One region of the Clostridium sp. CM042 genome, then DNA from elsewhere that is predicted to be linked to it. Evidence: a T-box and tRNA genes for the amino acid it is inferred to sense, from the RefSeq annotation. Region 1 holds a T-box; the other holds one or more tRNA genes.
The links. A T-box is a leader RNA that pairs with one kind of tRNA and senses whether it is charged. The one in region 1 lies ahead of asnS (asparagine--tRNA ligase), so its partner is inferred to be a tRNA-Asn.
Positions count from the first base shown of each region.

Region 2: it has a tRNA-Asn gene. The T-box ahead of asnS (asparagine--tRNA ligase) is inferred to sense a tRNA for this amino acid. The anticodon was not compared.

Region 1 covers NZ_CM143646.1:1,789,003-1,793,670, forward strand. The annotation lists gene ACWJJ7_RS08420 (DUF362 domain-containing protein) at 317-487, shown strand; gene asnS (asparagine--tRNA ligase) at 878-2,269, opposite strand; T-box leader at 2,336-2,609, opposite strand; gene ACWJJ7_RS08430 (hypothetical protein) at 2,980-3,231, opposite strand; gene ACWJJ7_RS08435 (YitT family protein) at 3,316-4,179, opposite strand; gene ACWJJ7_RS08440 (MBL fold metallo-hydrolase) at 4,424-4,668, opposite strand, start outside.
Region 2 covers NZ_CM143646.1:2,761,375-2,766,042, reverse strand. The annotation lists rRNA gene ACWJJ7_RS13200 (16S ribosomal RNA) at 1-993, opposite strand, end outside; tRNA gene ACWJJ7_RS13195 (tRNA-Ala) at 1,938-2,013, opposite strand; tRNA gene ACWJJ7_RS13190 (tRNA-Ile) at 2,019-2,095, opposite strand; rRNA gene rrf (5S ribosomal RNA) at 2,102-2,218, opposite strand; tRNA gene ACWJJ7_RS13180 (tRNA-Asn) at 2,259-2,333, opposite strand; rRNA gene rrf (5S ribosomal RNA) at 2,339-2,455, opposite strand; rRNA gene ACWJJ7_RS13170 (23S ribosomal RNA) at 2,541-4,668, opposite strand, start outside.

The sequences.
Region 1 (4,668 bases):
CATTAATATATATACAGCTAAAAGTTACTAACTACCATATGTATTAAATGAACTGTTTTAAATTTAGTTCTAGCTGTAACTATTATTTAATACAGTTCATTTAATATTGTATTTTAAAAACATTTATAAATTAATAATAAATATTTATTTAATTTAACATATAAAAATAAGCAGAATGGTTATGCTATATAGAATTACTAATAAACGTGTCAATTATGAGATATGTTCCACCATCTTCTATTTCTAAAAAACTCTTTATTTATTAGCTTAATTATGATATTATGTAGTAAATTAGTTAAAAAGGAGGTTGATTATTATGTCATATAAAATTACTGATGCATGTGTAAGCTGTGGAGCTTGCGAACCTGAATGCCCAGTTAACGCTATAAGCCAAGGAGATTCACTATTTGTTATCGATGCTGATACTTGTATCGATTGTGGAGCTTGTGCAGGTGTTTGTCCTACAGGCGCTCCAGTTGAGGCTTAATTAGAACATATATCTTATGATTACTGTACAAGCTACTGACTTTTGTCAGTAGCTTGTATTTTTTTATTCTGTTATATCATGAAACCCCTCCCCAAGGGTTTCATGATTTTTACAATATCCGAAACATCTCTTAAATATCATCCATGGGCGTTGTTAACGCCAAATAACTTAAACATATTCCTGATGACAAGGTATGCTGCTGCTAAAAATACTGATTATAAATAAGGCATGTTTAGCCTGTTATTTTTTCAGATTTCTAAATTAAAAGCAGAAAAGCAGCTCCTATTCTACACATAAGGAGCTGCTTTTAAGTATTATAATTTACTATTAAATTATCACCTGCGAAGCTGCAATCGCTCCGCAGGTGGTCACCTTCCTTCTGAAATGTCGTTAAAACTCAGCAGACCCAGTTGTTCTTGGGAATGGAATAACGTCTCTTATGTTGCTCATACCTGTAATATACATAATAGCTCTTTCAAATCCTAGTCCAAATCCAGCATGCTTAGTTCCGCCGTATTTTCTTAGCTCTAAATACCACCAGTAATCTTCTTTATTAAGACCACATTCTTCCATTCTAGCTTCTAAAATATCTTGTCTTTCTTCTCTTTGGCTTCCACCGATAATTTCTCCTATTCCCGGTACAAGTAGGTCCATTGCTGCAACTGTCTTATTATCATCATTTATTCTCATATAAAAAGATTTTATTTCCTTTGGATAATCCGTTACAAATAATGGTTTTTTAAACACTTCTTCTGTTAAATATCTTTCATGCTCAGTTTGAAGATCGCAGCCCCAAGTTACCGGATATTGGAATTCATTTCCTGATTTTTGTAGGATATCCACAGCCTCAGTATATGTTACCTGACCAAACTCTGCATTTACAACACCATTTAATCTTTCAATTAAACCTTTATCTACAAAACTATTGAAAAACTCCATCTCTTCTGGAGCGTTTTCCATAACATAATTTATTATGTATTTCATCATGTCTTCTGCGAGTTCCATATCATCTTTTAAATCCGCAAATGCTATTTCAGGCTCTATCATCCAGAACTCAGCTGCATGTCTTCCTGTATTAGAATTTTCTGCTCTAAATGTTGGCCCAAAGGTATAAACATTTCTAAAAGCTAAAGCAAAAGCCTCTGCTGCTAACTGTCCACTTACAGTTAAGCTAGTTTCTTTACCAAAGAAATCCTTTGAATAATCAACTTTTTTATCTTCTCCTAGTGGCATGTCATTTACATCAAGAGTAGATATTCTGAACATTTCACCCGCACCTTCGCAATCGCTACCAGTAATTATTGGTGTATGGGTATATACGAATCCTCTCTTTTGAAAAAACTCATGGATAGCAAAAGCCGTTAGTGAACGCACCCTAAACACTGCTGAGAAAGCATTACTTCTTGGCCTTAAGTGTGCAATAGTTCTTAAATACTCAAAAGAATGTCTTTTCTTTTGCAATGGATAATCAGTATTTGACATCCCTTCTAAAACTATTTTAGTAGCTTTAATCTCAAATGGCTGCTTAGCTTCTGGCGTTACAACAAGTTTCCCTTCTATAGTCAAAGATGAACTTATAGGTAATTTAGCTATTTCAGCAAAATTTTCTAAGCCTTCCTCAAAAACTACCTGAATGTTTTTGAAGAAACTTCCATCATTAACTTCTATAAACCCGAACGCTTTAGAAGATCTTAAAGTTCTTATCCATCCAGAGATAGATACTACTTCATCTGCATATTTTTCTTTTTCTCTATAAATTTGTTTTACTAACAATTTTTCCATAAAATTGCCCTCCTTATAATTTTATATTTACCTTAATAATAAAAAAAGCCTTCCATCCCCTAATAATAAAGGGACGAAAGGCTATAATTTCGCTATGCCACCCAGTTTGTCATATAATATGACCAATCTAATCAGTACAGAATTATACATTCGTTGCTACGAATTATATATTTGATACTGCCCAACAGTTAACGGATTGGAACCGTCTAAGCCTACTTTCTTAAAGATTTCGGTTAGAAACTCTGAGATGTTCTTCAATATAACCCTCGTATTGGTCTTTCACCATCACCAAATCGCTACGACTACCTTTTATATCTACTCTTCTCTTCACAGTCTTTATATTTAAATATTAGTATATGTATCAATTATTTTTATATTCAATTAAAATTATAATATTTTAAATAATAAATGTCAAATATTTTTATAATCTAATTGCCATTGACGCATCTACAACAATCAATAGAGAAGTTTTTAGTTATTTTCCTAAAATTAATTAAATCATCTTCTGCGAAGCTGCAATATTGATGACTTTAGGAGGATATTTATACTTCCACTGAATTTTTATTTTTGTTATAATACGAAACTCTCTTTCCGTAATATCGTTAAAAATAGGTGCCTAAAATAATTTTCCAATCATTTTAGGCACCCCTTAAGTAAGTATTTTCTTTTAATTAAATAGAATTATAATTCTTTTTAACAAGGATATCTATTTAATCAAATTCTTCATCTTCATCTTCATCTTCATCTTCATCTTCATCTTCAACTATCTCACCAATAACTGCATCTCTCTTTGCCATTTTTCCAGTAGCCTTATTTTCAATAACGATGTTAGATTTTACACATCCATCTTCTTCATTAATGAAAGCCTTTGCTACAACATCGCCTTCTTCTAAAGATACACCCTGTGTAAGTTTCTCTGGGTGATCAAATATAATAGGTTTACTATTTAATTCGTCATTCATGTATAAGCACTTCCTTTCTAAATTTAGTCTTTGCATGAAGACTTCGAAATATACTCTGAAAATGTTTCCTATTATACTTCCTTTTTATTTAGTAAATCCTTCTCCTAATACTTCCCTTACATCTGCAACAGTTATAAATGCGTTGGCATCAATTGATTTAACAATTTTTTGAAGAGGTACTATTTCATTTTTACCCACTACTATATATAGTACCTGTTTGGGCCCATTTGTATACATTCCAGTAGCATTTATTCCTGTAACACCTCTCTCTAAATCCTTCATTAATATTTCCGCTATTTCTTTAGACTTATATGAAATAATAAATACCTCTTTAGAATAATTTATACCTTCAAGTATACCATCTATAACTTTAGTAACAATATACGTGGCTATTAACGCGTACATAGCTTTTTGAACACCAAATAGAAAAGCACCTATTAGTATTATAATTGAATCAATAGCTAATATAATTTTAGCTATTGAAATATCCTTTAAATAAACCTTTATAATATTTGCAGCTAAATCAGTTCCGCCAGTGCTAGCAGATGCTCTTAATACAAGTCCTAACCCTGTGCCAACAAGCACTCCACCAAATATACTAACCAACAAAATATCAACCTTTGGCGCTGGTATAAAGCTTGTATAAAACAGTGCAAAAGATAGATATGCTGAAGCAAACATAGATTTACCCACAAATTCTCTGCCCTTAAGTTTTCTAGCAATGATAAGCAATGGTATATTTATCACAATATTAGTAAACCATAAAGGCACTCCTATTCCATAATATTTTTCTGCGATATATTGGATAACAATAGCAATACCTGCTACTCCACCTGTTACTAATTTAAACTTTGCAAAAAACACATTTATGCCTGCTGCAAGTATTGTAGTCCCGATAATAATGTAAATATAATCTAAAACGTTTTCATTTTTAGTTTTTCTTCTCATTTAATCTACCCTACTTTCTATTTCATAATAATAAAGCTATCACAATTATCAAATTATGTAAATAGAAATTTCACTTTTAATTACAGTTTTAGTGATTTTATAAGTTTTGCATCATAACTCCATCTAAATATAAAAAGCATCACATGTAATATTAATTTAGGGGGACTAAAAAATACTGCATGTGATGCTTTTTTATTTGGTTATTTAAATTATAGACATAAATGACTATTTCTATCCATATATATTAAAAATATTTTTTATATATTATCTCTTGCCTAGGATGATTTATTTCGACTGCTTTTATGTTAATTTTTCTCATTATACTAGCAAATTCTTTAGTAATAGCTACTTCATCTCCGAAATGCATAGGTATAAGCAGTTTAGGCCTAATTTCTTCTGCAAAATATTCTCCGCCTATATAATAAAACTCTTGCAGTCTTGGATCTACAGGAAAAAAAGCTATGTCGATAGATTTTTCTTCTTTTAATT
Region 2 (4,668 bases), 970 kb from region 1:
ATGCAGGGGATGTCAAGTCTAGGTAAGGTTCTTCGCGTTGCTTCGAATTAAACCACATGCTCCGCTGCTTGTGCGGGCCCCCGTCAATTCCTTTGAGTTTTAATCTTGCGATCGTACTCCCCAGGCGGAATACTTAATGTGTTAACGGCGGCACCGAGGTTCGACCCCCGACACCTAGTATTCATCGTTTACGGCGTGGACTACCAGGGTATCTAATCCTGTTTGCTCCCCACGCTTTCATGCCTCAGCGTCAGTTACAGTCCAGTAAGTCGCCTTCGCCACTGGTGTTCTTCCTAATCTCTACGCATTTCACCGCTACACTAGGAATTCCACTTACCTCTCCTGCACTCTAGACACCCAGTTTCAAATGCAGCACCCAAGTTAAGCTCGGGTATTTCACATCTGACTTAAATGTCCGCCTACGCATCCTTTACGCCCAGTAAATCCGGACAACGCTTGCCACCTACGTATTACCGCGGCTGCTGGCACGTAGTTAGCCGTGGCTTCCTCCTCTGGTACCGTCATTATCGTCCCAGAAGACAGAACTTTACAACCCGAAGGCCTTCATCATTCACGCGGCGTTGCTGCGTCAGGGTTTCCCCCATTGCGCAATATTCCCCACTGCTGCCTCCCGTAGGAGTCTGGACCGTGTCTCAGTTCCAATGTGGCCGATCACCCTCTCAGGTCGGCTACGCATCGTCGCCTTGGTGAGCCGTTACCTCACCAACTAGCTAATGCGCCGCGGGTCCATCTCAAAGTGGAATTTTCCGAAGAAAAATCCTTTGATGTTTCGATCATGCGACCAAAACATATTATGCGGTATTAATCTCCCTTTCGGGAGGCTATTCCCCTCTTTGAGGCAGGTTACCCACGTGTTACTCACCCGTCCGCCGCTAATCAACGTCTCCCGAAGGAGACGAATCATCGCTCGACTTGCATGTGTTAGGCACGCCGCCAGCGTTCGTCCTGAGCCAGGATCAAACTCTCAATTTAAAAGTTTACACTTTTTTAGTTGAAATGATTAATCTGCGCCAACTGTTAAGCTGGTTAGCAAGCTCATTACATACTTTTAGTCTTACGACTAAATTTTACTTTATACTAAAGTAATTAACTGGTTTAACGAAATATTATTTCGCTATCTTTACCTATTTCTCTGTTTAATTTTCAAAGACCAACTTGCTTTGTCATCATGTGACGACTTCTACTATTCTACTAGGTATTTCTTGTTTTGTCAACAACTTTTTAAAAATTATTTTCATTTGAAAATATATTAAATAGTTATCAACAGTTAGCTTATCGTGCCACTCGTTTGTGACGACAAGGAGTATTGTATCATAATAATAAAGTTGTATATTAGTTTTTTTTGTTATATATCCACATTATTCTCTATTCCCCCCTCTTTTCGTTATAATCCTTTGTTTTATATGTGTTGACACACATGGTCAAGTATATAAGAAATTGTTTATATTTAAGCATTTAATTCATTTATTTATAAACGTTATTAAGTATTTTTATATTATATAATTCCTTTAAATATTAATAATTAACTTAAATATAATTAATCATATAAAAATAAAAATGCTACTCTATTCTAATTATGCAAACAGTCACATTTTCATTTCGAAATTCTGGTAACCTCTTTTATTTTTAAAGGAAATTCATTAAATATTTTATTTACTTCAATTCTAATCCTTCTTTAAATAATTATATTATCAAATAAGTAATTTATATGTGATTTTAATGACATCTCATAAGGGAAGTCACCACTTTTATAAGTAGAGGTTCAATATTATAACAAAAATAAAACTTCAGTGGGAGTATAAATCTCCTTCTGAAGTCGTTAATATTTCAGCAACCCAGGATATGATTTAACCCAGTTTTTTTACTAACAACTTATTTATCTCCACAAAAAAAACAGCCCATATTGGACTGTTTTTTGGTGGAGATAAAGGGAATCGAACCCTTGACCCCCTGCGTGCAAGGCAGGTGCTCTCCCAGCTGAGCTATATCCCCACATATGGTGGACCTTCAGGGACTCGAACCCCGGACCGACCGGTTATGAGCCGGTAGCTCTAACCAGCTGAGCTAAAGATCCATATTTACCTGGCGACAACCTACTCTTCCACAAGGTCACCCCTGCAGTACCATCGGCGCATTGAAGCTTAACCTTCGTGTTCGGTATGGGAACGGGTGTTACCTTCATGCCATAATCACCAGATTTATTAATATCCGTCATATGTTATTATATTTTAAAAAAATGGCTCCGCGAAAAGGATTTGAACCTTCAACCTATCGGTTAACAGCCGAGTGCTCCACCGTTGAGCTATCGCGGAACATTACCTAGCGACGACCTACTCTTCCACAAGGTCACCCCTGCAGTACCATCGGCGCATTGAAGCTTAACCTTCGTGTTCGGTATGGGAACGGGTGTTACCTTCATGCCATAATCACTAGATTGAGAAAATAAATATTCTCTCAAAATTGCACAGTGAACTAGTCTTCTCGCTTATGCTTGAAGTATCGCGTTATTTCTAATTATTTAGGTCAAGCCCTCGACTTATTAGTATTAGTCAGCTGAACATGTTACCATGCTTACACCTCTAACCTATCAACCTGGTGGTCTTCCAGGAGTCTTACTAACTTGTGTTAAAAACACGCGTTATGGGAAATCTCATCTCAGGGTGGGCTTCACGCTTAGATGCTTTCAGCGTTTATCCCTTCCAAACATAGCTACCCAGCGATGCCACTGGCGTGACAACTGGTGCACCAGAGGTTTGTCCATCCCGGTCCTCTCGTACTAAGGACAGCTCCCTTCAAATTTCCTACGCCCGCGACGGATAGGGACCGAACTGTCTCACGACGTTCTGAACCCAGCTCGCGTGCCGCTTTAATGGGCGAACAGCCCAACCCTTGGGACCTACTTCAGCCCCAGGATGCGACGAGCCGACATCGAGGTGCCAAACCTCCCCGTCGATGTGGACTCTTGGGGGAGATCAGCCTGTTATCCCCGAGGTAGCTTTTATCCGTTGAGCGATGGCCCTCCCACGAGGTACCACCGGATCACTAAGCCCGACTTTCGTCCCTGCTCCACTTGTAAGTGTCGCAGTCAGGCTCCCTTCTGCCTTTGCACTCTTCGCGCGATTTCCAACCGCGCTGAGGGAACCTTTGGGCGCCTCCGTTACTTTTTTGGAGGCGACCGCCCCAGTCAAACTGCCCACCTAACAATGTCCTGTGACCAGATTCATGGCCTCCAGTTAGAACCTCAGTACTGTCAGGGTGGTATCCCAAGGATGACTCCACACAGGCTGACGCCCATGTTTCTCAGTCTCCCACCTATCCTGTACAGACAATACCGAAATTCAATGCTAAGCTACAGTAAAGCTCTACGGGGTCTTTCCGTCCAATCGCGGGTAGCAAGCATCTTCACTTGCACTACAATTTCGCCGGATGTGTTGTTGAGACAGTGCCCAAATCATTACGCCATTCGTGCGGGTCGGAACTTACCCGACAAGGAATTTCGCTACCTTAGGACCGTTATAGTTACGGCCGCCGTTTACTGGGGCTTAAGTTCATACCTTCGCTTGCGCTAAGTAATCCCCTTAACCTTCCAGCACCGGGCAGGCGTCAGCCCCTATACATCAGCTTTCGCTTTAGCAGAGACCTGTGTTTTTGCTAAACAGTTGCTTGGGCCTATTCTCTGCGACCTACTTACGTAGGCACCCCTTCTCCCGAAGTTACGGGGTCAATTTGCCGAGTTCCTTAACAACAATTCTTCCGATGGTCTTAGGATTCTCTCCTCACCTACCTGTGTCGGTTTGCGGTACGGGCACCAATATCCTCGATAGAGACTTTTCTTGGCAGCGTGGAATCAGATACTTCGGGAATAAATTCCCTTCCCCATCACATCTCAGCGTTAAGAGCAAACGGATTTGCCTGCTTGCTCCGCCTAAATGCTTAGACACACATCCAATAGTGTGCACATCTTATCCTCCTGCGTCATCCCATTTCTAATAACGTCCATTGGTGGTATCGGAATATCAACCGATTGTCCATCACCTACGCCTTTCGGCCTCGGCTTAGGTCCCGACTAACCCTGAGAGGACGAGCCTTCCTCAGGAAACCTTAGGTTTTCGACCGTTAAGATTCTCACTTAACTCTCGCTACTCATGCCAACATTCTCACTTCTGTACCGTCCACCACTCCTTACGGTATGACTTCAGCCAGTACAGAAAGCTCCTCTACCGCGTACACAATTGTGTACACCCATAGCTTCGGTGGTAAGTTTTAGCCCCGGACATCTTCGGCGCAGGATCTCTTGACTAGTGAGCTATTACGCACTCTTTAAATGAGTGGCTGCTTCTGAGCCAACATCCTAGTTGTCTTAGAAATCCCACATCCTTTTCCACTTAACTTACACTTTGGGACCTTAGCTGATGGTCTGGGCTGTTTCCCTTTTGACTACGGATCTTATCATTCGCAGTCTGACTGCCGAAATAAAAGTATATGGCATTCGGAGTTTGATAGGGTTCAGTAACTGTTGTCAGCCCCTAGCCCATTCAGTGCTCTACCTCCATTACTCAATTAATCGACGCTAGCCCTAAAGCTATTTCGAGGAGAACCAGCTATCTCCGAGTTCGATTGGAATTTCTCCGCTATCCACAGCTCATC